Regions from separate parts of the Pseudomonas sp. MDV22-iso1 genome, predicted to be linked through region 3. Evidence: riboswitches for the same ligand, from Rfam matches in the RefSeq annotation. Region 3 holds a riboswitch; each other region holds the start of a gene.
What was found. A riboswitch is a leader RNA that binds a small molecule or an ion and turns the genes downstream of it on or off. The one in region 3 is predicted to bind cobalamin.

Region 1 (10,119 bases), on a different contig from region 3:
ACCGGGCAATCGACCGCTTCGGCAAAGCCCATGTTGGCAATGTCGCCGGCGCGCAGATTGATCTCGGCCGGCGACCCCGCCCCTTCCACCATCACCACCGGATACGCCGTGCTCAAGCGAGCATGGGAGGCGAGTACGGCTTGCATGGCGATGGCTTTGTAGTCGTGATAGGCGACGGCATTCATGGTCGTCACCGCCCGTCCATGGATGATCACCTGGGCGCCGGTGTCGCTGTTGGGTTTGAGCAGCACCGGGTTCATGTCGGTGTGGGGTTCCAGATGGGCAGCCTGTGCCTGCACCGCCTGCGCACGCCCGATCTCGCCGCCATCGGCAGTCACTGCACTGTTCAACGCCATGTTCTGTGGCTTGAACGGCACAACACTTACACCCTGGCGCACCACCCAACGACAAAGCGCCGTCACCAGTGTGCTTTTACCGGCGTCCGATGTGGTGCCCTGCACCATCAACGTAGTCATTGCGTTTCCTTGACGAAGGCTTGGAGCGATTGCTCCAGCCGGACCCAGTCTGCTTCATCCGCGGGCAAACCGAATCGCAGGCTGCTGTTGTGGGTGAACAACCGCAGCAGAATGCCGCGCCGGGCCATGAATTCATGCAGCTCTGCAGCGCGCTCGATCATCAACCACTGGAACAGCGCGCAACCGCCATGGGGCGCAAAACCATACTGTTCAAGCAACTGCGCCAGGCGTTTGCCTGCTTCGTCCGTGCGTTTACGCTGGCGAGCATGACCTTCGGTATCCCGTAAGCACGCCTGACCGAGCACCCGGGTCGGTCCGCTGACCGCCCACGGCCCCACCTGCTCCGCGAGTAATTTGAGCAGCTTTCGCTCGGCCAGGACGAACCCCAGCCGCACACCGGCCAGACCGAAAAATTTGCCGAAGGAGCGCAATACGATCAATCCGACTTGATGGGCGTACGGTGCCAGGCTGAGATGAGGTGTGTTGTCCATGAACGCCTCGTCCACCACCAGCCAGCCCCCTCGCTGTGCCATTCGCGCATGCCAGTCGAGCAAGCGATTGGGCGTCAGACTCAATCCTGTGGGGTTATTCGGGTTGACCACCACCAGCACATCCAGATTGTCGATATAGAAGTCGACCTCCTGTTCAAGTACCTCGCGCACGATATAGCCGCTGCGGCGCCACGCTTCGGCATGCTCGGCGTAACAGGGCGACAGCACCCCGACCTTGCCGGAGCGACGTAAACGTGGGAGCAGCTGTATCGCCATTTGCGAGCCGGCTACGGGCAGCACTTGAGTAGCCCCGTAATAATCGCAGGCTGCCTGTTCGAGACCATCATCAGTTTCGGGCAAGCGTGCCCAGGCCCGCAAAGGGATCTCCGGGACCGGAAACGGCCAGGGCGCGAGCCCACTGGACAGGTCGAGCCAATCCGCTTCGGCGATGCCGTACTCGAGCGCCGCCTTGCGTAAACGGCCACCATGTTCAAGCATAAAATTCAGCACCCACGCAGAGAATCAACAGCCACAACCATACCCCGCGCTGGACCAATTGCCAGCCTCGATCAATGGAGTCGGCACTCGCAGGCTCACCTTCACCCAGTGGCGGACGCTGATGCAATTCACCGTGATAGATCGCCGCCCCGCCCAACTCGACCCCGAGCGCGCCAGCACCGGCCGCCATCACCGGACCGGCGTTGGGACTGTCCCAGGTCGGCCCTTGGGTGCGCCAGCATTTCAACGCCAGTCGGGTTTTCCCCAACAGGGCGTAAGTCAGGGCGACCAGCCGCGCCGGAATGTAATTGAGGACGTCGTCTATCTTCGCCGCCGCCCAGCCAAAGCGCTCGAAGCGTTCGTTGCGATAACCCCACATGGCGTCCAGGGTGTTGCTCAAACGGTAGAGCACCACGCCCGGCGCGCCGGCCACGGCAAACCAGAACAGCGCAGCAAACACCGCGTCACTGCCGTTTTCCAGTACGGATTCTGTCGCGGCGCGAGCGACTTCGGTTTTATCCAGTTCGCTGGTCTGGCGACTGACCAGATACCCCACGCGATTGCGCGCTTCTTCCAGATCATCGCTGCGCAGGGCCTTGGCCACGGGCTCGACATGCTCGCCGAGACTGCGCATGCCGAGTGCGCAATAAAGCGCGAGAATCTCCACGATCCAACCGACATAAGGCGCCCAGGAAAACGCCGTGGCCAACAAGGTCAGCGGCAGCACAGCGATTACCCAGGCGGTCACGCCATGGCTGCGCCAGCCGCGTCCACCACTGTTGAAACGTTGCTCGATGCGGTCGGCAAATCGGCCGAACGCCACCAGCGGATGCCAGCGTTTGGGTTCACCCACCAGCGCATCCAGCGCCACGGCGGCGACACTCAACAACGCCACACTCATTGATTCACTCCCCACACATTTTCATACAGCAATTCGCTCAGCGGACGCGCCTGCGCCCAACCTTCGAGCACCAGCATTGGCGCCGGATAAAACGCTTTCACCGGGCCCAGGCACAACACGGCAACCGGTTTGGCGCCTTCGGGCATGTCCAGCAAATCCGCCAGGGCCCGGGGTTCGAACAGCGACACCCAGCCCATGCCCAGCCCTTCGGCACGAGACGCCAGCCACAGGTTCTGGATCGCGCAGGACACTGAGGCGAGGTCCATTTCCGGCAAGGTCCGACGGCCGAAAATATGCCGCTCACGATCGTCCATCAGGGCGGCAACCAGCACTTCGGCACAGTCGTTGATGCCTTCGACTTTGAGCTTCATGAACTCGTCGGTGCGCTCGCCCAGGGCTTCGGCGGTGCGAATGCGCTCTTCTTCCACCAGCGATTGAATCTGGCCACGCATGACCCGGTCGCTGATGCGAATGAAACGCCAAGGCTGCATCAAGCCGACACTGGGCGCCTGGTGGGCGGCCTGTAGCAAGCGTTTCAGCTGTTGGGGCTCGACGGTGCCACCGCTGAAGTGGCGCATGTCGCGGCGCTCGGCGATGGCTCGGTAGACCGCATCGCGTTCGGTTTCAGAAAATGTGTTGTCGGTCATGTCCTGTTCGCTGGCAAGCCAGCTTCCACAAGGAGCAGGTGATCAACCGTGGAAGCCGGATTGCCCGCGATGGCTACTTCACGGTCAGGCGCAAACAGCGCAGCAATGGCGGACGGATTCGACGGAAAATAAAAATGCACGTAAGAAGCCGTCATCCGCCCCTCACGATAAACCGCTTCGGCCCCGCGCCCACCGTTCGGGCTCAGCCCACGGGCGATCGGTTGCAGCTCGGTGCTGGTCAAAGAGTGGTGATAGGTATGCCCGCGCAGTGAGCCTTCGGGCAAATCGACCGCTTGCAACGCCAGCGCCGCCAGTCGCTTTTGCATCACTGCATCTCCCGCCAACAAGCCGACCAGCTCCGCGCGCGTGCCATCGACATCGGTCAATGAGTCGAGCAGGTACAGCATGCCGCCACACTCGGCCAGCAGCGGTTTACCAGCGCTATGATGAGCACGAATCGCATCCATCATCGAGGTGTTCTGAGACAGCGCTACATGGTGCAATTCCGGATAACCGCCTGGCAGATACAGGCTGTCCGCTTCGGGCAAATGGGCGTCCCGGATCGGCGAGAAAAACAGCAATTCGGCACCCATGGCCCTCAGCAAATCCAGGCTCGCGCCATAGGTGAAAGCGAACGCTTCATCACGGGCCACGGCAATCCGCACGCCCGCCAGCAAAGGCTCGGCGACGATCACATCCGGCGCAGCAAATTCCACGGCCGGGGGCAACGCGACTTCGCAACTGCCGGCCAGTGCATCGGCGGCGGCATCGAGGCGCAGATCCAGGTCGTTCAATTCACCCGCTTGCACCAGGCCGAGATGCCGGCTCGGCAATTCGATCCCGGTTTCCCGGGACAATGCGCCGTACCAACGCAACCCTTCCGTCAGGCTGCCTTCGAGCAATTGCGCATGGCGCAAGGTACCGACCCGATTGGCCAATACGCCGGCAAACGGCAAGTCCGGCTGATAGCGCGCCAGCCCCAAGGCCAGCGCACCAAAGGTCTGCGCCATGGCCGTGCCGTCGATCACGGCCAGCACCGGCACACCGAAATGCCGCGCCAGATCGGCACTGGACGGCGTGCCGTCGAACAGCCCCATGACGCCTTCAATGAGGATCAGGTCAGCCTCACCCGCGGCTTCCCACAGGAGTCGACGGCTGTCCTGCTCGCCAACCATCCACATGTCCAGTTGATAGACCGGCGCACCGCTGGCGCGCTCGAGAATCATCGGGTCCAGAAAGTCCGGGCCGCACTTGAACACCCGGACCTTGCGCCCCTGATTGCGATGCAAACGGGCCAGTGCAGCGGTGACGGTGGTCTTGCCCTGACCGGACGCCGGCGCGGCGATGAGTACCGCGGGGCAATGACGGGGTTGATTCACAATTCGACGCCTTTTTGCGCTTTGATCCCGGCCTGGAACGCATGCTTGATCACGCCCATTTCAGTGACGGTGTCAGCCAGTTCAATCATTTCCGGCTTGGCACCGCGCCCGGTTACCACCACGTGCTGCATCGGCGGGCGGGCCTGCAAATCGCTAAGTACCTGATCGAGGTCTAGATAGCCGTGCTTGAGCGCGATGTTCAACTCGTCCAGCACCACCAGACCAATCGACGGATCGCGCAACAATTCACGAGAAACGGCCCACGCCGCTTCGGCAGCAGCAATGTCACGCTGACGGTCCTGGGTTTCCCAGGTGAAACCTTCGCCCATCACATGAAAACGCACCTGCTCCGGAAAGCGGCGGAAGAACAGTTCTTCACCGGTGCTGTTACGCCCCTTGATGAACTGCACCACACCACACTGCATGCCATGCCCCATGGACCGGGCAAGCATGCCGAACGCCGAGCTGCTTTTGCCCTTGCCGTTGCCGGTGAGCACCAGCAGCAGGCCGCATTCATTCGGGGAGTTGGCGATGCGTTCGTCGATCACGGCTTTTTTGCGCAACATGCGCGCCAGGTGGCGTTCGTCGCGATCAGGGGTATCAGTCATGGGGAAGCTCTCCGTTGGGGCTGGATAACGGCGGGCAGGCACAAGAATAGACGGCAAAAAGCCTGGCATCGCCCACCGTGATGCCGCTGGATGGATCAGGCCGGTCTCCGGGCTCATGAGCGGCTTGACGCCGAACTGCGCGCCTTCCCATGCCGATAATCGACACAGTGGCACAAGGCGCAGTTTTTACTCATTTACCGTTGCGGGGGCAGCGCCGGGATCGCGAAGCTTCGTGCAACAAAGCGATCACTCACCGGCTTCCCTGTTTCACTCTGTCGACGACGTCACAGAGCACCTGAAACAAGCCGCGAAGGTTAGAGGGTTGGGGGTGGAGCGTCAATTAAAGACGGGACTTGTCTGCGCGATTAACTGCCGCAGATCGTTTGATTGATTGTGCCCTGTTGAACCATCGCACATTTGCGCTTCTCTACTGATCAGGTCAATGCATTCAAAGGGAAGATCAGCATGCGCAAACTCCAATTCGTTCTCGTCATCGCGCTCGCCGGAGGTCTCGTCGCCTGCGGTGAGACCTCCAGCCTGCAAGTCTCCGACGGCACCGGTCCGTCACCGAAGTTGCCAGAACCGAACAAGACCCTGATACCGACGGTGAACATCGCCCCGGCCGTTGGCTGGGCTGACGGTGCCAAACCGACAGCCGCGGCCGGCACGCAGGTGGCCGCATTTGCCGAAGGGCTCGATCACCCACGCTGGCTCTACGTGCTGCCCAATGGTGACGTGCTGGTGGCAGAAACCAACGCGCCGCCAAAACCCGATGATGGCAAAGGCATAAAAGGCTGGGTCATGAAGACCGTCATGGGACGCGCGGGGGCTGGTGTCCCCAGCCCGAACCGCATCACGCTGTTGCGGGACAAGGATCACGACGGCATCGCTGAAACCCGCACCGTGTTTCTGGAGAACCTGAATTCGCCCTTTGGCATGACCCTGGTCGGCAATGACCTGTATGTCGCCGACACCGACCGCTTGTTGCGTTTCCACTATGCAGACGGCGACACGGCGATCAAATCGCAACCGATCAAAGTGGTCGATTTGCCGGGTGGCACGCTGAACCACCACTGGACTAAAAACGTTATCGCCAGCAAGGATGGCAGCAAGCTTTACGTCACTGTTGGCTCCAACAGCAACGTCGCGGAAAACGGAATGGACAAGGAAGAAGGTCGCGCGGCCATTTGGGAAGTGGATCGCGCGACAGGCAATCACCGTATTTTCGCTTCCGGCCTGCGCAATCCCAACGGCATGGCCTGGGAGCCGAATAGTGGCGCGTTATGGACCGCGGTCAACGAGCGTGACGAAATCGGCAGTGACCTGGTGCCGGACTACATCACCTCGGTCAAGGACGGTGCCTTTTACGGCTGGCCGTTCAGCTATTACGGCCAGCATGTAGACGTTCGCGTTGAGCCACAAAACCCTGATCTGGTGGCCAAGGCGATTGCTCCAGATTATGCGGTAGGCCCACACACCGCCTCCCTCGGCCTGACGTTTGCGCAAGGCAACACACTGCCAGCCCAGTTCAAGGAAGGCGCGTTCATTGGCCAGCACGGCTCATGGAATCGCAAGCCGCACAGCGGTTACAAAGTGATTTTCGTGCCGTTCAGCGCGGGCAAGCCTACTGGGCAGCCGATCGATGTGCTGACTGGCTTCCTTAATGAAGACGAAAAAGCCATGGGCCGGCCAGTGGGTGTGGTGATCGATCAGCAGGGTTCATTGCTGGTGGCAGATGACGTAGGGAACAAGGTTTGGCGGGTGTCGGCAGTTAAATAAGGTCAAAAAAAATCGCAGCTTTCGGCAGCTTCCGGGGACGTAGGTTCGTCCAATCAGATACTGCAGTCAGCTGCGATTTTTTTATTCAACGTAATCTTTTTGGGCGCAACGGACGCCTGTTACGGATTGCGTGCCAGGTGTTCCGGCTGCAGGACTCGCTTGGCGCTCAGGTATGCCTTCTGCCAATAAGCCTTGGACAGGCTGTCCAGCTTCACCGTACCGCCAGTGGCTGGCGCATGAACGAAGCGGCCTTCACCCACATAGATCCCGGCATGGCTGACCTGGGAACCACCGTTGGTGGCGAAAAAGATCAGATCCCCGGTTTGCAGACCTTCCTTGCCCACGCTGGCGGCCTGCATGCCGATCATCTCGCGGGTGGTACGCGGCAGGGTAATACCGGCGACATCATGGTAGACGTAGCCAATCAGTCCACTGCAATCAAACCCCGAGTCCGGCGTGTTGCCGCCCCAGCGATAAGGCGTTCCCACCAGGCCCAACGCACGAAACAGCACGTCTTCCGCCTCAGGCGAAAAAGGTTGGGCAGGACCAAATACGATGGGAGCGCGAATAACCGGCGCGGCTGGCAGTGGAGTGCGGCTGGCGCAAGCGCTGAGCAACGCTGCGAAAAGCAAGAGAGTGAGGCGGGCCGACGTCGTCATAAGCAGAACATCCTGATCTGGCTGCGGCTATTTCCACCGGAAAGGCAGAAAAGAAAACCGCCTGCGCGTAACGCAGGCGGTTTGCCATCAATAATAGATCAGGATTCTAGACGCTATACGGCAAACTTCAAGTAAGACTTTAAGTTCACCTTACAAACTGTGAGCTTACTTGCGCGCCGTGACCACAGTTGGAGCCATCGCGAGTGCGCGCTTGGCTTCAATGAAGGTTTTGCTCCAGTAGCTGTCGCCCAGGCTATCAACCCGAACACCACCGCTGCGGCGGCTGCTGGAGTGGATGAACTGGTCATCGCCCAGGTAGATACCGGCATGGCTGACGCGACCGCGACGACCATTGGTGGCGAAGAACAGCAGGTCACCTGGCTTGAGATTGTTACGCGAGACCAGCGGAGCATCAACGTTGATCATTTCGCGAGTGGAGCGCGGCAGGTTCATGCCGGCCTCTTCACGAAACAGGTAGCCGATGAAACCACTGCAATCGAAACCGGCTTCAGAGGTACCGCCGAAACGGTAACGGGTACCGATCAGGGACATGCCGCGTTCGAGGATGCTGTCGGCCAGAACCGGAAGCTGGTACGACTTGCCATCAGCAAAGGTCGCCAGTTCTTTTTCGGTGGCCATCTCTTCCAGGTATTGAACGGAAGAAGCTTGGGCGGTGATAGTGTTTTTGAACTGCTGCTGCTGCTGCTGTTGCTGCTGCTGTGACGTCTGCTCGGAAACTGGAGAGTGAGCAGCGCAACCGAACAACAGGGTAACGAGTGCGAGAGGCACGAGGGGTGCGAAGCGATTTAGCATGGGCACGACCGTGGCTGATAGTTGTAAAGAAGCCGAGACTATGCCCGCTATCATCCTCATTTGCAAATTCAATCGAACTTTATGTGACTTTTCGGTTTCGCGTTTACATCTAAGCGCTAAAGCCCCATTTAGACACTCTCGCAGCCTGCAACGCGTAGGAAAGCGGAATTTCTGCCGCCTGAAATGCGCCGAAAGCCTTGCAGGACGGTGGTTTTACCAACCCAGAGTTTCTTTTAGAAACGGAATTGTCAGCTTGCGCTGAGCCTGAAGAGAGGCCTGATCGAGTCGCTCGAGCAACTCGAACAGCGCACTCATGCTGCGGGTACCGCGGGTCAAAATAAAATGCCCGACTTCATCCGTCAGGTGCAGGCCGCGACGGGAAGCACGCAACTGCAATGCGCGCAATTTGTCTTCATCGGAGAGCGGACGCATCTGGAAGATCAAGGCCAGCGTCAGCCGGGATTTAAGATCCGCCAGCTTCACCGGCAATTCTCGGGGGGACGTCGACGCGGCGATCAACAGGCGCCGGCCGCTGTCGCGCAGACGGTTGAACAGATGGAACAGCGCCTCTTCCCAATCGGCACGCCCGGCGACCGCCTGCAAATCATCCAGGCAGACCAGTTCGTATTGTTCGAGGTTGTCGAGGATTTCGATGCCGCGATCCAGCAGCTCTGCCAACGGCAAATACACCGCCGGCTCGCCCAACTGTTCGAAGCGCAAACAGGCGGCTTGCAACAGGTGCGTACGCCCTACCCCGTCCTTGCCCCACAGATAGATCAGGCTTTCAGTCCAGCCGGCGTCGGCTTCGCAGAGCCGCTCGACATAGCCGAGTGCAGCGGCATTGGCGCCTGGGTAGTAATTGATAAAGGTGGCGTCATCACGCAGACGCACACCTAGGGGCAGCTGAATCGGTTTCATGCTGACTGAACAGTTCCAAGGAACCGTTAGTGGCCTCTGTGTAAAGTTTGCGAAGTTTATACCCGTGACGCTGGCCGCACAATGCGACAGACCACAAGCAAAATCAAAGGTTTGCGTTAACGCACTGGTTTTGTGACAGTTTCTTTGGCGGTGAATGCGACAGCCACCCAGCGAATGCGCACCCGCCCGGCATGTGACCGGGCGAGGCGTCATGAACGATCCGTGGACGTTAAAGCTGGGGCTCGTCTTCGCCGCCGTAGATGTCCGAATCCTTATACAAATCATGCATATGGCGCACAAGCACCATGATCACCGCGGCCACCGGCAACGCCAGTAGAATGCCGGTGAAACCGAACAGTTCACCCCCCGCCAGAATCGCAAAAATCACCGCGACCGGGTGCAGGCCGATTCGGTCTCCCACCAGCAACGGTGTCAGTACCATACCTTCCAGTGCTTGACCCACCATGAACACCGCGACGATACCGATCATGGGATACAGGTCACCCCCGAACTGGAACAAGCCCGCGACCAACGCCGCACCGATCCCGATGACAAACCCCATGTAAGGCACGATGGCCGCGAGGCCGGCAATCAGACCGATCAACAGCCCCAACTCAAGACCGATCAGCATCAAGCCCGCGGCATAGATAACGCCCAGCGCCACCATGACCAGCAATTGCCCGCGCACGAACGCCCCCAGGACTTCGTGGCATTCGCCTGCCAGGGTCACGATGCGCTCTTCACGATCTCGCGGCAGCAGGCTGCGGATCTTGGCCATCATGAGGTCCCAGTCCCGCAGCAGGTAGAAACTCACCACAGGAATCAACACCAGATTCGCCAGCCAGCCGATCACCGCGAGGCTTGAAGCGGTCGCCTGACTCAACACCACGCCAACAATGTCCGTGGTCTGGCCCATATGTTCACTGATCGCAGCTTTGAGCTTGTCGAAC
Region 2 (10,119 bases), on a different contig from region 3:
GGGGTGTTGTGATCGATGACGATGCCTTTGCGGTACAACACATCCTCATTGCGCATGTGTTCGGAACTGCTCCAGTCCTTTGAAACCGCCGAGCCATCGACCAGTTCGTTGTAGCGACTGGATTGGCTGTCATCCACGCATTCGGTGGCCGGCGTGAGGGCGAGGTAGGGCAGTTTTGTCTGCGCAACCGGATCAAAGCCGAACGCTGTTCCGAGCTTGAAGACGCCGGCAGGCGCTTTCCCGTCGCCTTCGCGTTTGACCGGACCTTCGCCGGGTTCAAAAAGTCCCTTGCCCCAGGCCATTCCGCTTTTGCCGAGCACCACCGCAAAGGCGTCGCCGGACTTTTTGAAGGTGCTGCCGTCGCGCTCATAACGCTGGGCGCTGCCCTGGATGTCCTCCCAGTTTTTCGACGTGACCACTATCAACTGCTGGCTGGCGTCGACCACATCGCGGGTCGCCAGGGGCGTGATGAGGAAATCCATGACCTCTTTTTTGGCGACCTCGCCCGCGTAGGTGAAATGCCACCACTCTTTCGAATACCCGCTAAATCCTTCTTTTTCCATCGCACGGGTCAAGCGCTGCCGATTGGCCTTCGCCGTTGCGTTGATCGTCGGGTTGTCAGGGTGAGCGCGCTCGTCGAAGCAATCGAAACCGGTGCCCATATCGACCCCGCCGTCATGCCAGCGCTGCTCGTAAGGCGCCGTGCAATCGACCGGTGCGGCCACGGGCGTCCATTTGTTGGCAGGCAGCGCCTGCGGCCCGGTCAGGGTCAGGTCCACGGTTGAGCCTTTGGAATGCCCCGACACCCGCGCCACATAGCCCAGGCGCCAGAAATCCTGCTTGTCCACGCGGGGGTAGAACTCGGCCTTGCGCGGATCCCCCGGTTCGGTCGCGAACCGGCCCATGTCCGCCACGGCGCGGCTCGGGCGATAGCAATCGAAAACCTTCAAGCCATAACCCTCGGCGCGCAAAGCCGTCTGCACCCGGGCGAGCGCCTTGGCCGTGTCCACCGTCAGCAGGCACTCGGCGGCGTCATATCCGGCAAGCGGATGACCGGTGAAGTTGTGAGCGCTGGCGTAGCGGACATCCTGCTCGATGCCGGGATCGATCGTGCGCAAATAGACCATGTGATCGGGCCGGTTCTCGGCACCGGCCATGGTCGCGAGGGCGAGGCCCAGCAGTAGCAGCGAGGAAAAATGTGAGGTATTCGGGCGCATGGTCAGGGTGGCTTCCGGTGGATATGATGGGCCGCTTGGCTCAGTGGAGCTTAGCCTTTGCAACGAATTCAAGGAGATATCAATGGACGCATGGACACTGCACTGGCTGGAAGCTTCGGGAAACCTTGACGACTTTCGAACCGAGGTGATTGGCGAATTCGCCGCCGCTTACCAATCCATTTCCCGGCTGATGCCAGCGCCACGGCTGGATATCCTGATCCAGACGCTGCCCGGCGAAACCATCCCGGAAATGGGCCTTGTCGGGCGAGCCGTTCGCAGCACCCTGTTTTCGATGACCCTCGATCCCGACAACCCGAACTTCCTCGCAAGCCTGCGCAACGGCACGCTGCACCGACAAATCATCCATGAGGTTCATCATTGCCTGCGCATGGCCGGCCCCGGCTACGGCTGGACACTGGGTGAAGCCTTGGTCAGCGAAGGGCTGGCGGGCCAGTTTGTCGGTCATGTGCTCGGTAGCGAGCCGGAGCCTTGGGAAAGAGCCGTCACACCGGCCGAGCTCCTGCAAATACCAATAGAGCCGCAGACCCTTGACTCAACGCATTACAACCACAGTGAGTGGTTCTTTGGGTTCGGTGCTCACCCGAGATGGCTGGGCTACACCTTGGGCTATCAGATGGTTGAACAATGGCTGGCATCGACAGGCGACATCGATGTCGCCACCTGGATCAATGTCCCCGCGCGCACCATCATTGACTCAGCCATTGAGGCGCGGCGGGGATCACTGGAAACCTGAGTTTTCAGCAACAGGCTTGCCGCCATCGCGGGCAAACCACGCTCCCACAGGATCCAGGCACAGCACAAAATCCTCAGCCAGCCACAATCCCTGTAGGAGTGAGCCTGATCGCGATGAGGCCAGAACAAACCACCGCATCATCACCTACTGCTGCTGATCCCCAAACACCGGCCGGAAAAAGCTGCGTTCATAACTCAGGATGCACTTTGTCTCTTCGGCGTACTTGAAGGCCGCGATGCACGCCGCGTCCTTCATGGAGTCCTGCCGGTAGCGCTCGTAATCCGCAAGGCTGGGAAAGGTGAACATGGCCATGGCGATGTTGTTGGCGCCCTCGGACGGCAGGAAGTAGCCGTGATGCTGTCCGCCGAATTTCTCCACCAGTGGAATCCACAAGTTTGCGTAGTGTTCGAACGCCTTGATCTGGTAGGGATCAAGCACATACCTCAGATAGCAAGTGACCACGTTTTTTCCTCTTGAATTAGGTGCCCTGGCAGGCACTCATTGCCGCAACGGCTGGCTCTGTATACGTCATCCCTGAAGATGAGTGATCAGGGTGCAATAGATTCACGAATCGCTGCAATGGTCTTCTCCGGCGCTTCTTCCATTAACCAGTGACCGGCGCTCAGCAGGACACGGAACAAGTCGTGAGCCTGCCATGGGTCTTTACCTTGAAAACCTTTTCGCCCCCGCGACACATGCAATCACTGCAACGGTCACGCCCAGCATGCCCAGGCTGACATGTTCATGCAGCAGCGTTGCCGCCAGTGCCAGGCCGAAAAACGGCTGCAATAATTGAAGTTGGCCGACCGCGGCGATGCCGCCCTGTGCCAGCCCGCGATACCAGAAAACGAAGCCGATCAACATGCTGAACAGCGACACGTACGCCAGGCTGAACCACGCGGGCATGGTTACTCCCGAGAAGGAGGTCGGCGCCAGCCACCAGGCCAGTGGTGCCATCACCGGCAGCGACAGCACCAACGCCCAGCAGATCACTTGCCAGCCGCCGAGTGTTCTGGACAACTTCGCTCCTTCGGCATAACCCAGCCCGCAGGCGAGGATCGCCAGCAGCATCAACAGGTCTCCGATCGGCGACGCGGTGAGTCCCTGGGACAACGCGAAGCCCACCACCAGCAGGCTGCCCAGAATCGAAAACAGCCAGAACACCGGACGCGGACGCTCGCCACCGCGCATCACGCCGAACACCGCCGTGGCCAACGGCAGCAGGCCGACAAAGACAATCGAGTGTGCCGACGTTACGTACTGCAACGCCAGCGCCGTCAGCAACGGAAAGCCTAGAACGACGCCCAAGGCCACGATAGCCAAGGGCAACAGTTGCGACCGGGCAGGGCGCTGCTCCTTGAACACCAGCAACAGGCACACCGCCAGAACGGCGGCGATGCTGGCGCGGGCAACCGTCAGGAAGACCGGGTCAAATTCCAGAACGGCGACCCGCGTGGCAGGCAGCGAACCGCTGAAGATCAGCACGCCGATAAATCCGTTGAGCCAGCCGCTCGCGGTCTTTTCCAGGGGAAGGTGTTGCAGGTTCGATGCGCGTTCCATTTCGTCAGTCTCACATTTGCAGAACGCCATCCTAAGGACGAGAATAAAGACAATCAAAAAATTGTCATGGATACATCCCGATGCCCCGATCCCGCTACAAATCACTGGTCGATGCGTTTGCCGCCGATATCCGCGCCGGCCGATTGCTGCCGGGCACACGGCTGCCCACCCACCGTGAACTGGCGAGCCGTGAAGGGCTGGCGCTGGTAACGGCCAGCCGCGTCTATGGCGAGCTGGAGGCCATGGGCCTGGTCAGTGGGGAAACGGGCCGGGGCACGTTCGTCAGGGAGACCTCGTTGCCCCCCAACCTTGGTATCGATCAGCAAGACGTGGCCGCCGGCATGATCGACCTCAACTTCAATTATCCGTCGCTGCCGGGCCAGGGTGATTTGTTGCGCAGTGGCCTGCGCCAACTGGCGGCGGGCGGCGATCTGGAGGCCTTGTTGCGCTATCAGCCACACGCGGGGCGCTTGCACGAGCGCGTGTCGGTGGCGCGGCATTTGGGCGCTCGGGGGCTGACGGTCGGGGCCGAGCAGGTGCTGATGGTCAGCGGGGCCCAGCACGGGTTGGCGGTAACGATGATGGCTTTTCTCAAGCCCGGCGACGTGATTGCCGCAGACGCGCTGACCTATTCCGGTTTCAAAGTGCTGGCCGAAGCACTGCACCTTGAAATCGCACCGATTGCTGCCGCTGAAAGTGGCCCCAATCTCGATGCGCTGGAAAAACTCTGCCGCCGTCGGCGCGTGCGGGCGGTGTACACCATGCCGACGATGCACAACCCCTTGGGCTGGGTAATGAGCGCGGAACAACGCGAACACTTGGTAGCCCTCGCGCGCAAGCATGACCTATTGATTATCGAGGACGCTGCCTATGCTTTTCTGGCCGAAAACCCGCCGCTGCCCGTGGCGGTATTGGCGCCGGAGCGAACCGTTTACGTCTCTGGTTTATCCAAGAGCATCGCCACCGGCTTGCGCGTGGGTTTCGTTGCCGCGCCGATCGAAAAAGTCGCCGCCATCGAACGAACGATCCGGTCGACCACCTGGAACACACCGGGTGTGATGACGGCCATTGCCTGCGCCTGGCTCGACGACGGCACCGTCATGCAGCTGGAGGAGGAAAAGCGCCGGGATGCCCAGGCCAGGCAGATCGTCGCGGCACGAGCGCTGGACGGTTTGCGTTGCGTCACCCATCCGTCGTCGTATTTCCTGTGGCTGCCGCTGTCGGAGGACGCCAGGGCGGATCAGATCACCAAGGCGTTGATGGAAGAAAATATCGCCGTTTCAACCGCCGAACCCTTCGCCACTTCGGTGCACGTACCCCATGCGATTCGCCTGGCACTCGGGTCGGTGGATATCGATACGCTCAAGGCGGCGTTGGCGAGGGTGAAATGGATGGTGGAGGCGTATTCCTGATCACGGGCGTGCGTCGAAGCTGCCGAACCCACCACTGTCCCCTGTAGCAGCTGCCGAGCCTGCGAGGCTGCGTTCGGCTGCGCAGCAGTCGCAATCCGGGAGATACGGTTTACCTGAAAGAATGCGGACCCAGGATTTACGACTGCTTCGCAGCCGAACGCAGCCTCGCAGGCTCGGCAGCTGCTACAGGTTTTGCGGTTGCTGCAGATGCGCAAGATCAGGCAACCGGAGCACTGCGAAACCGCAGAATCCGCGCACCGTCATAAGGATCAATCAGATAGTGCGCCTGCACCCCAAATGTGTCCTGCAGGCGTTGCGGAGTCAGCACTTCAAACGGATGACCCAACGCCACCAGCCGGCCTCGCTCCAGCACCGCCAGGCGATCACAGCCGAGTGCCTGATTGAGATCGTGAAGGGCGATCACCGTCGTCACCGGCAGCGCATGCACCACTTGCAAAATCGCCAGCTGGTGCTGGATGTCCAGGTGATTGGCCGGTTCGTCCAGCAACAGAATCTGCGGGCGCTGGGCCAGGGCGCGGGCGATGTGCACGCGCTGCCGCTCACCCCCCGACAGGCTGCGCCAGGTACGGGTTTTCAAGTGCGTGGCATCGACATCATGCAGCGCTTGCTGGACGATCGCGTCGTCCTCGCGCGACCACGGACGCAACGCCGACAGCCAGGGCGTTCTTCCCAGTGAAACGGCATCGAGCACACTGATCGAATCATCGGTATCCGCCTGCTGCTCAACCACAGCAAGGATCTGCGCGACCGTGCGGCGCGACAAGTCCTTGAGGCGCTGTTCACCCAGCCGGACCTCGCCCCGAGTGGGCACCCGCACACCCGCGAGCAGCTTGAGCAGGGTGGATTTGCCCGAGCCGTTCGGCCCGACGACACCCAGGGTTTCTCCGCGCCGAATGTCCAGTTGGATGTCGTGCAGCAGCTGCGCATCACGGACATCGAAGCCCAGCCCCGTACAGCTCAATACAGACTCACCGGCACTCATCGCGCATTCCTCCGACCGACCAGGATCAGCGCGAACACCGGCGCACCCACCAGGGCGGTAATCACCCCGACCGGGATGACCTGGCCCTTGATCAACGTCCTCGACAGCACGTCAGCGGCAATCAGGAACAGCGCACCTCCGAGCGCGCTGTAAGGCAGCAAGCGCGCATGTCGAGTCCCCAGCAGCAGGCGCACGGCATGGGGAATCACCAGCCCGACGAACCCGATGGAGCCGACAATCGACACCATCACCGCCGTCACCAGCGCCGCGCACCCCACCAGCAAAAACTGCACCCGGCGTACCGCAATGCCGAGCGACGCAGCGGAGTCGACACCAAACGTGAAGGCGTCGAGCGCTCGCCGGTGCCACAGGCACACCGCGAGACCGAGCAACGCCACGGGCACCGACAACCACACCGATGGCCAGCGCACGCCACTCAGATTGCCCAGCAGCCAGAACATGATGCCGCGCGCCTGTTCGGAACTGGCCGACTTGGTGATCAGAAACGCCGTGAGCGCATTGAACAATTGCGAGCCGGCGATTCCCGCCAGAATGATCTGCCCGGTGCCACTGGACGATCCGCTGACACGCGCCAGCAGAATCACCAGGGCAAAGGCCGCAACCGCGCCGGCGAATGCCCCGGCGGACAACGAAACCGCGCCAGCCCCCACACCCAGCAACGCCACCAGCACGGCACCTGTGGACGCGCCGGCGGAGATGCCGAGCAGGTAAGGATCAGCCAACGGATTGCGCAACAACGACTGCAGGATCACCCCGCAAGTCGCCAGCCCGGCGCCACAGGCAGCGGCCACCAGGGCGCGGGTCAGGCGGTAGTTCCAGACGATGCCTTCGTCGATGGGATCAAGCACATGCCCGGCCGCCCACAGCTTGTTGGCCAACACCTGGAACACCACGCCCGGCTCGATCGGCGTTTCACCAATGGCCACGCCAGCGATCACTGCCAGCAGCAGTGTCACGAACGCCAGCAGCGTGCGAATCAACGTCCTGGTCATTGCGGCAGGTCGTAGCCATTGATGGCGGTCGCCAGTGTTTCAAGGCCATCGAACATTCTGACGCTGGCCTGCATCGCCATGGCGTCGAGGATAATGATCCGGTTGTTTTTCACCGCGTCCATGTTGCGCGTCACCGGGTCACTGCGCAGGAATTGCAGTTTCTTTTCATGATCGTCAGCAGGGAATCGTCGGCGGTCCATACGTGCAATCACCAGGAACGTCGGGTTGGCCTTGGCGATGGTTTCCCAGCCCACAGTCGGCCATTCCTCGTTGGACTCAACGACGTTGCGCACGCCCAAGGTGTTGAGCATGAAATCCGGGATGCCCTTGTGGCCGGCGACGTACGGGTCGATGTCGAGGCTGGCGCTGGAGAACCAGAACAGCGCGCTGGTGTGCTTCAGGTCCTTGTTCTGCACCGTGGCCATCGACTTCGCCAGGCTGGCCTTGAGTTCGGCGTTCAACTGCTCGCCGCGGCCCTGAACATCAAAGATCTGCGCCAATTGGCTGATGCTTTTGTAGATGCTGTCGATGCGAAACGCCTCCAGCCGCGTGCCATCGGCGCCGACCAGGTTGTCTTTGGCTTCGCAATCGGAGGGCATCAGGTAGGTCGCAATATTCAGCTCATGAAACTGCTCGCGAGTGCCCACTGCGCCTTGCGGACCGACCATCCATTCCAGCTCCACCGCCACCAGTTCAGGACGTTTGCCGATCACCGCTTCGAAACTCGGCTCGTTGTCGGCCAGGCGTTCGATCTTGTGGTTCTCGGCTTTGTACGTGGCCAGGACATCGTTGAACCACAGCGATGTGCCGACCAACTTGTCGCTCAAACCCATGGCATAGAGCATTTCAGTGCCGGCCTGGCCAATGGTCACGGCCCGGACAGGCGCGTGCTGGAACGTCAGCGTGCTGCCGCAGTTTTCGACGGTGAGGGGGTACTGAGTCGGGGTCGCCTGGGCGAGGGCACAAAAACCCAGGCCCGAGAGGAGGGTGGCGAAGCGGGGCAGCAGCATGGGGCGATCTCCATTTGAACCGTACAGGGAAGCCGAGGTATACGGTCTGGAAACACATCATCGAACGCTGCTGCAAAGGCAGTGCAAGGCCGATCACCGAAGTGACGCACGCGGCAAGGATGTCCTTCCCGGACACCCCGCCGGTTAGTGATTTGCTTGGCCGGCAGGTCTCCTGACTGATGCGTCATCGCCTGGCCCCGGCCTTCCCGGGGATGATCCCAGTGGCGTTCGTGGAGCAGGCTCAGCATCTACAGTTGCGGGGGCAGTTCCGTTTGATGCTGTGTGAGCATCACGGATTCCCTATTAATCCCATGTGGAAACCGGCGGCGGCATGGTAGTCGATCAGACCGTCCGAGGGGAACCTGTCTAACCCCGATGCACCCAGATCCACTGTAGGAGCAAAGCGTGCTCGCGATGGCGTCCTGACAACCAAGCCACATCCCCCAGATGCTCCCGGATTAACTGTAGGAGTTAGCCTGCTCGCGATGGCGACCTGTCAGGCAGCAAGTTTCTCCCATATGTACACCGATCAAACTGTGTGTGGCCTGCCCGGCGATGGCGCCCTCATAGCCGGTCGATATTTGCTGATGTACCCGATCAAACTGTGGGAGCTGGCTTGCCAGCGATGGCGGCCTGATCGGCGGTGAGATTGTTGCTGGTGTACATATCCATTTCTGCGGTTACGGCGGCTATTGGTTTCGCCCTTACGGCGAGTCACTTGGAAAAGCGCCAAGTAACCAAACGCTCTTGCCCCTTTCGTCCGGTGCCTCGCCTGGGCTCGGCATACCCTCGCTCCGGTCCTGCTCCGTGGGCCCGCCGCCATCGGCCATCCATGGCCGGGGGCGGCTAACCCGGCATCCTTGCCGGGTTGCCCACTGCGCAGAACCTGCGCTCGGCCTTACGAGGGGGCAAGAAGATCAAAAGCAAATCAAAAGCAGATCAAGTGCAGATCAAGTGCAGATCAAAAGCCGACCGAACTGCGTTTTTTCCAGGTATTGGGTGCGTTCGCCGTAGGCCTCAATCACTCACCTTGATCGCCTCAACATCCCCCAAAGCGCTGTAATGCTTACGCAGCTTGCGCAGTTCCCGACTGCCCATTTTGTCCAATGACAACGTCGCGTTCTGTGCCTCCTGAGTGGCTCGAATCAACTCGTCGATTTTCAGATGCAAGATATCGTTGTCGCGGTTTTGGGTGTTCTGGATGAGGAAGACCATCAGGAACGTGATGATCGTGGTGGAGGTGTTGATGATCAGTTGCCACGTGTCGTTGTAGTGGAAATAGGGACCTGTGAGCGCCCATACGATGATCAGGACAATGGCGGTGAGGAAGGTTTTTGAGCTGCCGGCTCGATTGGAGAGTGCCTGGCAGAATTGTGCGAATTTCATGAATGCCTACTCTTGCGATGGTCAGTGATAGACCGCAGTGATTCTTTGAAATTCTTTTTACTTCTCCTTTGTCCGTGAGCGTTTTCCTCCCGTGTATCCGAGGGCTCACGTCGCTCATCATTTTGTTGGAACTCCTTTCAACGTCGCTCCGTCATCTGAACTGAGGGGGGCTGCGAGCGCTCGTGGCGTACCCGATAACGCTTTTTTTGAACAGCGAGGGACGTCATGAATAGTTCAGACAGCAGGACTGACGGTCAGACCGATCGTCAGGACTCCGGAAGACCGGAAGCCGATTTTCAACATTTGAAGGAGGGCGTTACCGAGGCCCTGGGTGATGCGCGCCAGCAAGCGGATGCGCAGTTCGGGCAGTACCGTGATACAGCGGCAGACCAGATCGAGGCACTGGCCCAGGGGGCTAAATCTTTCGTCTCCGAGATTGAAAGCAAGGACACGCTCGGCATGTCCGATTACCTGGCCGACATGGCCGAGTCCATGAGCGGGCTGGCCGGTAATCTGCGTGGCAAAAGTGCCGAACAGCTGCTGCACGATGCAGCCAATCTGGCGCGCAGCAACCCCACGCTGTTCATTGCCGGCAGTGTTGCCCTGGGCTTCGGCCTGTCGCGATTCCTGAAAGCGGGCACGTCTGCGGCCTATACCACCACCCGCGACAGTGACCCCGCCATGGGCAGCTCCAATCCTCCTTCCGGTGGTTTCGGGGCGCAGCGACCGTATGAAACGTCTGTCCCGCCACGCACCGATTCGGG
Region 3 (10,119 bases):
GCTCGCACTGTTCGCGCAGGGACTGCTGCTGGCTCTCCCATTGCGCGCAGAAATGTTGTGGGTCGCTATCAAAATCGAGGCGCCGACGGATGATCTGGCCGCGCTCGGTCGGCACTGTGTGGCCACTGAGGGCGACGTTCAGGCCGAAGCGGTCAAGCAGTTGCGGGCGCAATTCACCCTCTTCCGGGTTCATGGTGCCGATCAGTACGAACTTCGCCGAATGCCGATGGGAAATGCCGTCGCGCTCGATCAGGTTGGTGCCACTGGCCGCGACGTCGAGCAGCAGGTCAACGAGGTGATCAGGCAACAAGTTGACCTCATCGACGTAGAGCACGCCCCCGTCAGCCTTGGCCAATACACCGGGGGAAAACTGCGCGCGACCCTCGCTCAGGGCTGCATCGAGGTCGAGGGTGCCGACCAGACGTTCTTCGGTCGCTCCGAGGGGCAAGGTGACGAATTGACCGCTGGCCAGCAAGTCCGCCAGGCCACGGGCCAGGGTCGATTTGGCCATGCCCCGAGGGCCTTCGATAAGCACGCCGCCGATTTTCGGGTCAATGGCAGTAAGGCAGAGCGCGAGTTTGAGATCGTCAGCGCCGACCACGGCGGAGAGCGGGAAATGGGGGGTGTCGGTCATTTTCATTACTCGGTGATGGTCGGGCATTGATCAATATATCTCACAGGTGCGTCGGTTCCTGTGGGAGCGGACTTGCCCGCGATGGGGCCATCAAATTCAGCATTGATATTGACTCGAAGGACGCCTTCGCGGGCAAGCCCGCTCCCACAGGGGCCTTAGTGTTCTAACTGTCTTCTTCTATATCCAGCAACAAACTCTCGAGCGCTTCGCGATACTCCCCCGGTTCCTTCCACATCCCCCGCTGCTGCGCCTCCAGCATCCGCTCGGTCATATCCCGTAGCGCATGAGGATTATGCTCACGAACAAAATCCCGGGTGCTCGGGTCGAGCAGATAGGCGTCGGCCAGCAACGCATACTGATGGTCATCGATCAGCTGCGTGGTGGCGTCGAAGGCGAACAGGTTGTCCACCGTCGCAGCCAGTTCAAACGCGCCTTTGTAGCCATGGCGCTTCACGCCGTCGATCCACTTCGGATTAGCCGCCCGCGAGCGAATCACCCGGTTCAGTTCCTCTTTGAGCGTTCGAATCTTCGGCAAGTCCGGCTGGCTGTGATCGCCGTGGTAGCTGGCGGCCGATTCACCGCTGAGGCTCTCGACGGCCGCCAGCATGCCACCCTGGAATTGGTAATAGTCGTTGGAATCGAGCAGGTCGTGCTCGCGGTTGTCCTGGTTCTGCAGCACTGCCTGCACCTGGCTCAAGCGCTGGGCGAATTGGTCTCGGGCGACAGTGCCCTCGTCGGAGCCACCGTAAGCGTAGCCGCCCCAATTCAGATAAACCTCGGCCAGGTCCTCGCGGCTTTGCCACAAGCGACCGTCGATGGCGCCCTGCACGCCCGCGCCATAAGCACCGGGTTTGGCACCAAAGATGCGCCAGCCGGCCTGACGTCGAGCAGCCTCTTCGTCCAGCCCCGATTGCAGCAACGCTTCGCGCTCGGCGCGCACCTTGGCCGCCAGCGGATTAAGGTCGTCCGGTTCGTCCAGCGCGGCCACTGCTTGCACGGCGGCGTCGAACAGGCGAATCAGGTTGGCGAAGGCGTCGCGGAAGAAGCCCGAGACCCGCAAGGTCACGTCCACGCGCGGACGGTCCAGCAGGCTGAGCGGTAGAATCTCGAAGTCGTCGACCCGCTGACTGCCCGTGGCCCACACCGGCCGTACCCCCATCAATGCCATCGCCTGCGCGATGTCATCGCCCCCGGTACGCATGGTCGCGGTGCCCCAGACCGACAGGCCAAGCTGACGCAAATGGTCGCCGTGGTCTTGCAGGTGACGCTCGAGAATCAGGTTTGCCGACTGGAAACCTATACGCCACGCGGTGGTGGTCGGCAGGTTGCGCACATCCACCGAATAGAAATTGCGCCCGGTCGGCAGTACGTCCAGACGACCTCGACTTGGCGCGCCGCTGGGGCCTGCCGGGACGAAGCGGCCGCTCAAGGCGTCGAGCAAACCGCGCATTTCTGCGGGGCCGCAGGCATCCAGTCGGGGCGCGACCACTTCGCGCAGAGTATCGAGGATTGCGTTTACTTCAGCCCAGCCGGGAGTCTGTGGGAACGCGCTTTTGTGGCGAGGGGATTTAGCGAAACGTCGCACCGCCCCGTTGGACTGCGCAGCAGTCCCATTTTCTGGGGCCGCTTCGCGACCCAACGGGGATAAATCCCCTCGCCACAAAAGCTCGCTCCCGCAGAGTTCAGCGTCGCCTTCGGCATTCAGAGTCTGCGAGATCAGATCTGCGGCGAACAGTTCCAGACGTTCGCGGGTATCGCCTGCCGTGCGCCAGACTTCCTCGGTGAGGGCTTGCAGCTCAGGCGGACGCGGACCGATCCACGGCTCGGCGAGCACACAATCCAATGGATCGAAACCCAAGCCAAACGCCTTGGCCAGCGCCCGCAACAGACTCGATTGCGCACCTCGTCCATCAGCCCGGGGTATGCGCAGCAATGCAAGCAAGGTGTCGATGCGCAACCGCCCGGTCGGCGACTCGCCGAAGATGTGCAGGCCGTCGCGGATCTGCGATTCCTTCAAGTCGCACAAATACGTGTCCAGCCGCGGCAACCAGATCGCCGCATCGGCATCGCTGTTGAGCTTTTCGTCCAGTTGCAGCTCACGGTCGATGTGGGTATCGCGCACCAGTTGCAGGATGTCGCGCTGCAGCTCCCGCGCCCGGCGTGGGTCCAGCAACTGCGCTTCGTAATACTCGTCGGCGAGCAATTCGAGGTTGCGCAGCGGCCCGTAGGTTTCGGCGCGGGTCAGCGGCGGCATCAAATGATCGATGATCACCGCTTGAGTGCGCCGCTTGGCCTGAGCCCCCTCGCCCGGGTCGTTGACAATGAACGGATAGATGTTCGGCAGCGGCCCGAGCAGTGCGTCCGGCCAGCAGTTTTCCGACAGCCCGACGCCCTTGCCCGGCAGCCATTCGAGGTTGCCATGCTTGCCGACGTGAATAACCCCATGAGCGCCATAGGTGTTGCGCAACCAGAAATAGAACGCCAGGTAACCGTGCGGCGGCACCAGGTCGGGGTCGTGATAGACCGCGCTGGGATCAACCTGATAGCCCCGCGCCGGTTGAATACCGACGAACGTCAGGCCGAAACGCAGGCCGGCGATCATCATTCGGCCGCTGCGGAACATCGGGTCGTTTTGCGGCGCCCCCCAACGTTCCAGGACAGCTTCTCGGTTGGCCTCGGGCAATGCGTTGAACATCAGCCAATAATCATCCAGCCCCAGGCTTTGCTGGCACGGACGCTGGTCGATCGTGTCAAGGTCGTTGCTGACGCCGCCAAGCAGTTGCTGGATCAGCGCAGTGCCGCTGTCCGGCAGTTCGGCAGGCAACGGATAACCTTCTGTGTGCAACGCGCGCAGGATGTTCAGTGCAGCGGCCGGTGTATCAAGACCGACGCCGTTGCCGATGCGTCCGTCCCGGGTCGGGTAGTTGGCCAGAATCAGCGCGATGCGTTTTTCGCCGTTCGGCACCCGCGCCAGATCGATCCAGCGCCGCGCCAGTTCGGCGACGAAATCCATGCGTTCGGGTTGCGCCCGGTAGCACACCACGTCCGATTGACTGCGTTCGCTGCGCCAGGCCAGGTCCTTGAAGCTGATCGGCCGGCTGATGATTCGCCCGTCGAGTTCCGGCAGCGCAATGTGCATCGCCAGATCCCTAGGGCCGAGTCCCTGTTCACTGGCACGCCAACCCGGCTCGTTGTCTTGAGCACAGATCGCCTGAATGACCGGAATATTGCGACGAAACGGTCGCAAATGCGGTGCTTCAGGGCTGGACTGGGCGAAACCGGTGGTGTTGAGAATCACCCCGGCGTCGACCTCATCCAGCCAATCCTCGACCGCCGCCAGGCAGCCGGGCTCTTTCAAACTGGCCAGCGCAATCGGCAACGGGTTTAACCCCGCTGCCTGCAAGCGCTGGCAGAACACATCGATAAACGCGGTGTTCGCCGCCTGTAAATGCGAGCGGTAAAACAGCACGGCGGCGACCGGCTGATCGGCTTGCCAATCGGCTTGCCAGTCCTTCAGATCGGCGGGGCTTTTATGAGGGTGGTAGATGGCCGTGCGCGGCAGGGTTTGCGGCTCGGACCAGGCGTAATCGCGCCCCAGCCAGCGATTGGCCAGGCAGCGGAAAAAGTCCAGCGCGTTGCTCAGGCCACCCTGGCGCAAAAACTGCCAGAGCCGGTCACGGTCGCCGGCAGCCACTGTGCTCAGGTCGCTGAGTTCCGGGTCGGGGCGATCATCGCCGGGCACCAGGATCAGCTGCACCCCTTGCTCGGACAACTGCACCAGCCGCTCGACGCCATAACGCCAGTAGCCGATGCCGCCGTGCAGCGAGATCAGGATCACCTTGGCATGGCGCAGCACTTCGTCGACATACAGGTCGACCGAAGCGTGATTCTGCACCTGCATCGGGTTGGCCAGGCGTACGCTCGGGTAATCGTCGGGCAGCTGCTGCGCCGCTTCGGCGAGCAACGCCAGGCTGGAGTCACCGCTGCACAGGATCACCAGCTCGGCGGGGGTTTGTCCAAGGTCGGCAATGTTGTCATCCGAGACGAATCCGCCGGGCTGAGTCCTGAGCAGGTGCATGGGTTAAACGCTGAGCGCAGCGCGCAACTGCGCTTCAAGTTGAGCAGCGTCCAACGCCTGGCCGATCAACACCAGACGCGTGGTGCGCGCTTCGTCAACGCCCCACTGACGGTCGAAGTGCTTGTCGAAACGCGTGCCCACGCCCTGAATCAGCAGCCGCATCGGCTTGTTCGGAATCGCCGCGAAACCTTTGACTCGCAAAATGCCGTGCTTGACCACCAGTTGGGTCAACGCGTCCATCAGCAGGCTTTCGTCGGCTTGCGGCAGTTCAATGGAAATAGAGTCGAATGCGTCGTGATCGTGGTCGTCTTCACCTTCATGGTGGTGATCGTGGTGGCTGTGGCGGCTGTCGATGTGTTCTTCGGAACCGGCGCCGAGGCCGATCAGCACATCCAGCGGAACGCGGCCGCTGCTGGCTTCGATGACCTTGACTGCGGGCGGCAGTTCTTCGGCGACTTCGAGGCGCACACGGGCCAGGTCTTCAGGGCTGATCAGGTCTGCCTTGTTGAGGATCACCAGGTCGGCGCTGGCCAACTGGTCGGCGAACAATTCGTGCAGCGGCGACTCGTGATCCAGGTTCGGGTCGAGTTTGCGCTGGGCATCGACCTGGTCCGGGAAAGCGGCAAAGGTGCCAGCCGCCACGGCCGGGCTGTCGACCACGGTAATCACCGCGTCAACGGTGCAGGCGCTGCGGATTTCCGGCCACTGGAAGGCTTGCACCAATGGCTTGGGCAGTGCCAGCCCGGAGGTTTCAATAAGGATGTGGTCGAGGTCACCACGACGGGCAACCAATTCGCGCATGACCGGGAAAAATTCTTCCTGGACGGTGCAGCACAGGCAACCGTTGGCCAGTTCATAGACGCGGCCGTTGGCTTCTTCTTCGGTGCAGCCGATGGCGCACTGCTTGAGAATTTCACCGTCGATGCCCAGCTCGCCAAACTCGTTGACGATGACGGCGATGCGCCGGCCCTGAGCGTTGTCGAGCATGTGCCGCAGCAAGGTGGTCTTGCCCGAGCCGAGGAAGCCGGTAACGATGGTGACGGGGAGTTTGGCCAGTGTTTTCATCGGATGCCCTTTGGCAAGGTGGCGGGCATGCGGGACGACAATCGCTGCGACAGGTGCGCGCGCGGAAGAGTTCGCCACCGGATCACCCCGCCCGGTTGTAGTGAGAATCTGTTTCGAGGCAGGTCTCCTGGCTGACGGCGTGCCTGGCGGTTTCGCCTGGCATTCGCTGCGCCTTCCCGCGAACCCGTTGGACAGGGTTTGCAGTGGCGTGGCAGCGAACATCACCGTTCACAGTTGCGGGGGCAGCCGCGGCTTGAACCGCGTTCCCTTCTTAGCTTCGGTAAATACCGAAGAACCTCGAAAGCGCAAGGCTACGCATGGTCTTGGGGCCGGTCAATGTTCGTGAGGCAACACGGCCCCTGTGGCGAGGGGATTTATCCCCGTTGGGCTGCGCAGCAGTCCTGCTCTTTTTAAGGTTTCTGAAGGGGCCGCTTCGCGACCCAACGGGGCGGTGCGACGTTTCGCTGAATCCCCTCACCACAAGTAAACCCCAGACATTCGATACCGAGTTGAGAACCCTTGCCAATTGACGCCAAACCCCCGCCCATGCTCTCCTACACGCCTTGTTACGGGTGCCCTTCACAGGGTGAAACGGGAAACCGGTGAATCATGTGCTTTACTCAAGGCCATGTCAGTCCGGTGCTGCCCCCGCAACGGTAAGCGAGTGAGGAATCGAATCCACTGTGCCAGCAGTTCGGCATGGGAAGGTGATTCTTGCAGGTTGAGGCGAAGCCCCAGCCCCTCGTGAGCCCGGAGACCGGCCCGCAACACACAGTGATTTTCACCTTCACTGAATAACAAACCCGCGGTGGGCGGGCGCTGTTGCATCTCTGCGTGCCCGATTCGCAGGGATCTTCCATGCGCTCTATTCACCCGCTGACAGACCAGAGGGAAGCGCCATGTCGACCATCAGCACCACCGGCAGCAACACCGCCAGCACCACCACGACCCTGACCCAACGCCTGACCGCCGCCTTGTGTGCGTCGATCCTGGGCGCATGCCTTGTGTACTTTGCCGGGTTCTCCCACATCGAAGCGGTGCACAACGCCGCCCACGATACCCGTCACAGCTCCGCATTCCCGTGCCATTGAGACCTGCCGACATGATCAAGCGTATTGCGCAAACCGCAGGGTTCACCGGGCTGCTGGCCGCCCTGCTGCTGACCCTGCTGCAGAGCTTCTGGGTAGCTCCGCTGATTATGCAGGCCGAGACCTACGAAAAATCAGAGCCTGCCGCGGTAGAAATCCATGAGCATACCGGCACCGCCATGGCCGCTCATGCCCACGATGCCGAAGCCTGGGAGCCGCAAGACGGCTGGCAGCGCGTGCTGTCCACCACCGGTGGCAACCTGGTTGTAGCGGTTGGTTTCGCCTTGATGCTCGCTGGCCTCTACACTCTGCGTGCGCCCAATAGCACCGCGCAAGGCTTGCTGTGGGGACTGGCCGGTTACGCCACGTTCGTGCTCGCGCCAACCCTGGGCCTGCCGCCTGAATTGCCCGGCACTGCCGCTGCCGACCTGGCGCAACGCCAGATCTGGTGGATCGGCACCGCCGCCTCTACCGCCGTCGGTATCGCATTGATCGTGTTCAGCCGTCACTGGCTGATGAAAGTCCTGGGCGTGGCGATCCTGGCCGTTCCCCACGTGATCGGCGCGCCGCAACCGGAAGTGCACTCGATGCTCGCCCCGGAAGCGCTGGAAGCTCAATTCAAAATCGCTTCGCAGTTGACCAACGTCGCGTTCTGGCTGGCCCTGGGCCTGATCAGCGCCTGGTTGTTCCGCCGCAAAGGTGAAGGCCAATACCGCGCATGACCCATGCCAGCACAGCGCAGACACTCGTGGTCGGCCTGGGCTGCCAACGCGGCTGCCCTGTCAGCACGTTGCGGGCGCTGCTCGATCAGGCTCTGCAGGCTCATCAGATTGAATTTCACCAGATCAAGGCACTTGCCAGCATCGACCTGAAACGTGATGAACCGGGCCTGATCGCACTCGCCGAACAGCTGGAGCTACCGATCGTGTACTTCAGCAGTGAGCAGTTGGCGGGTTATCACGGGCAGCTCAGTCATCATTCAGACATCGCCTTTGAGCGCACGGGTTGCTATGGCATCGCCGAAAGCGCCGCCCTGGCCCTCGCCGAACAGCTGGCTGACGCACCGGCAAAGCTGCTGATTTCGCGACAAAAATACGCTCAGGCGACCCTCGCATTGGCGTGTGCCGCTTAAAATCTTCGATAATCCCCACCCCGATCATGAGCAATCTTCATCTGAAGGTGTGCCTCGCCCCTTTTTTCACAGGATACGACGATGACCGTCTTCTTCATTGGCGCAGGCCCCGGCGACCCGGAACTGATCACCGTCAAAGGCCAGCGGCTGATTCGCAGCTGCCCGGTAATCATCTATGCAGGATCTCTGGTGCCCGCTGCAGTCTTGGAGGGGCATCACGCCGAAACGGTGGTGAACAGCGCCGAACTGCATCTGGAACAGATCATTGAATTGATCAAAACCGCCCACAGCGAAGGCAAGGATGTGGCGCGGGTGCATTCCGGTGATCCGAGCCTGTACGGCGCGATTGGCGAACAGATCCGCTACTTGCGTGAGCTCGACATCCCGTTTGAAATCATTCCCGGCGTGACCGCAACCGCGGCTTGCGCAGCGCTATTGGGAGCCGAACTGACGCTGCCGGATATCTCCCAAAGCGTGATTCTGACCCGTTATGCCGACAAGACCGTGATGCCCGCTGGCGAAGAACTCGCCAGCCTGGCGCAGCACAAGGCGACCATGGCGATCCATTTGGGGGTCAATCACCTTGAAAAAATCCTCGCCGAATTGCTTCCCCATTACGGCGCCGACTGCCCGATCGCGGTGATCCATCGCGCGACATGGCCGGATCAGGATTGGGTGGTGGGGACGATTGAGGACATTGCCGGGAAGGTTGAGGCGAAGGGGTTCAGGCGTACGGCATTGATTCTGGTGGGTCGGGTGCTGGGGAGTGATCAGTTCAGCGAGTCATCGCTATACCGTGCGGGGCATGCACATTTGTATCGCCCCTAAGATCAAAACATCGCAGCCTTCGGCAGCTCCTACAGGAGAGCTCATTCCCCTGTAGGAGCTGCCGAAGGCTGCGATCTTTTAGCTTTACCCATAAAAAAACGGCACTCACGGGTGCCGTTTTTTCATTTCGCAGCGAACGCCTTAGTAGTAGGCGTTTTCTTTCTGCGTGTGGTCGGTAACGTCCCGCACACCCTTGAGCTCGGGAACGCGCTCGAGCAAGGTGCGCTCGATACCTTCACGCAGGGTGACGTCCGCCTGGCCACAGCCCTGGCAGCCGCCGCCGAACTTGAGAACGGCGATACCGTCGTCAACCACGTCTATCAGGCTGACCTGACCGCCGTGGCTGGCAAGCCCCGGGTTGATCTCGGTCTGCAGGTAATAGTTGATCCGCTCGTTGATCGGACTGTCGGCGTTGACCATTGGTACTTTGGCGTTTGGCGCCTTGATGGTCAGCTGGCCGCCCATACGGTCGGTGGCGTAATCGACAACCGCATCATCCAGGAAGGCTTCGCTGAACGAATCGATGTAGGCCGTGAAGCTTTTCAGCCCCAGAGCGGTGTCTTCAGGCTTTTCTTCGCCCGGCTTGCAGTAAGCAATGCAGGTTTCGGCGTACTGGGTGCCAGGCTGGGTGATAAAGACGCGGATGCCGATACCCGGGGTGTTCTGCTTGGACAGCAGATCGGCCAGGTAATCGTGTGCGGCGTCGGTGATGGTAATAGCGGTCATGGAAACTCCTCGCAGGCTTGGGCGCAGTTTACGCCAATCAACGCGCCGCACAAAGTCCTAGTATTTTTGTCGGGAAAGCGTCGGGGCCGTCTCTGTGGCTGTCGAGTCATCAACTCGGGCTTTAAGCCACCGATAGCTGCGTTTTTCCACCCATTCGTAACTGGCCCATGAACCCACGCCGATGGCCAGCACGCACACGGCAAACATCACATAAGGATTCACGCCATAACGTTGCGCGACGAAACCACCGGCGGACAGCACCAGCACGTGCATCAGGTACACCGAGTAGGAACAATCGCCCAACAGTTTCAGCACCCGATTGTGTTCGAAGTACCGTTCCAGCGACATGCTCGCCATCACCAGCACCGCGCTGGGCAGGCCCCAGGTCAACAATCGGGGTTGCGGTGCAAGGTGATAGATCGCCAGCAATGCGCCCCCAATACTTAACAGCGGCAACCACAAGCCGGGTTTGATCCAGCCACGACGGTAGATCATGCCGATGGCGATCCCCAGCAAAAACTCATAGACAATGTCTGAACGATAGAACTCACTGATCCAGCCATACCCC

Region 1: it holds a riboswitch for cobalamin, as region 3 does, so the genes downstream of both, cobO (cob(I)yrinic acid a,c-diamide adenosyltransferase) here and AC3ZVB_RS11050 (CbtB domain-containing protein) in region 3, are expected to answer to the same signal.
Region 2: it holds a riboswitch for cobalamin, as region 3 does, so the genes downstream of both, AC3ZVB_RS14220 (ABC transporter substrate-binding protein) here and AC3ZVB_RS11050 (CbtB domain-containing protein) in region 3, are expected to answer to the same signal.

The regions. Positions count from the first base shown of each region.
Region 1 covers NZ_JBYVMF010000001.1:333,070-343,188, reverse strand. Annotated here, with positions in the region: gene AC3ZVB_RS01585 (cobyric acid synthase) at 1-476, opposite strand, end outside; gene cobD (threonine-phosphate decarboxylase CobD) at 473-1,465, opposite strand; gene cbiB (adenosylcobinamide-phosphate synthase CbiB) at 1,458-2,366, opposite strand; gene bluB (5,6-dimethylbenzimidazole synthase) at 2,363-3,013, opposite strand; gene AC3ZVB_RS01565 (cobyrinic acid a,c-diamide synthase CobB) at 3,010-4,392, opposite strand; gene cobO (cob(I)yrinic acid a,c-diamide adenosyltransferase) at 4,389-5,000, opposite strand; cobalamin riboswitch at 5,082-5,314, opposite strand; gene AC3ZVB_RS01555 (PQQ-dependent sugar dehydrogenase) at 5,466-6,779, shown strand; gene AC3ZVB_RS01550 (C40 family peptidase) at 6,899-7,438, opposite strand; gene AC3ZVB_RS01545 (C40 family peptidase) at 7,604-8,251, opposite strand; gene hda (DnaA regulatory inactivator Hda) at 8,465-9,169, opposite strand; gene AC3ZVB_RS01535 (AI-2E family transporter) at 9,399-10,119, opposite strand, start outside.
Region 2 covers NZ_JBYVMF010000011.1:2,013-12,131, forward strand. Annotated here, with positions in the region: gene AC3ZVB_RS14185 (M15 family metallopeptidase) at 1-1,217, opposite strand, end outside; gene AC3ZVB_RS14190 (DUF2268 domain-containing putative Zn-dependent protease) at 1,300-1,971, shown strand; gene AC3ZVB_RS14195 (NIPSNAP family protein) at 2,116-2,433, opposite strand; gene AC3ZVB_RS14200 (DMT family transporter) at 2,635-3,531, opposite strand; gene AC3ZVB_RS14205 (aminotransferase-like domain-containing protein) at 3,612-4,943, shown strand; gene AC3ZVB_RS14210 (ABC transporter ATP-binding protein) at 5,161-5,946, opposite strand; gene AC3ZVB_RS14215 (FecCD family ABC transporter permease) at 5,943-6,959, opposite strand; gene AC3ZVB_RS14220 (ABC transporter substrate-binding protein) at 6,956-7,969, opposite strand; cobalamin riboswitch at 8,115-8,309, opposite strand; gene AC3ZVB_RS14225 (low affinity iron permease family protein) at 8,987-9,355, opposite strand; gene AC3ZVB_RS14230 (hypothetical protein) at 9,581-10,119, shown strand, end outside.
Region 3 covers NZ_JBYVMF010000007.1:154,322-164,440, forward strand. Annotated here, with positions in the region: gene AC3ZVB_RS11035 (magnesium chelatase ATPase subunit I) at 1-634, opposite strand, end outside; gene cobN (cobaltochelatase subunit CobN) at 798-4,712, opposite strand; gene cobW (cobalamin biosynthesis protein CobW) at 4,716-5,777, opposite strand; cobalamin riboswitch at 5,878-6,092, opposite strand; cobalamin riboswitch at 6,331-6,557, shown strand; gene AC3ZVB_RS11050 (CbtB domain-containing protein) at 6,677-6,868, shown strand; gene AC3ZVB_RS11055 (CbtA family protein) at 6,880-7,587, shown strand; gene AC3ZVB_RS11060 (cobalamin biosynthesis protein) at 7,584-7,997, shown strand; gene cobM (precorrin-4 C(11)-methyltransferase) at 8,079-8,825, shown strand; gene nfuA (Fe-S biogenesis protein NfuA) at 8,967-9,551, opposite strand; gene AC3ZVB_RS11075 (acyltransferase family protein) at 9,609-10,119, opposite strand, start outside.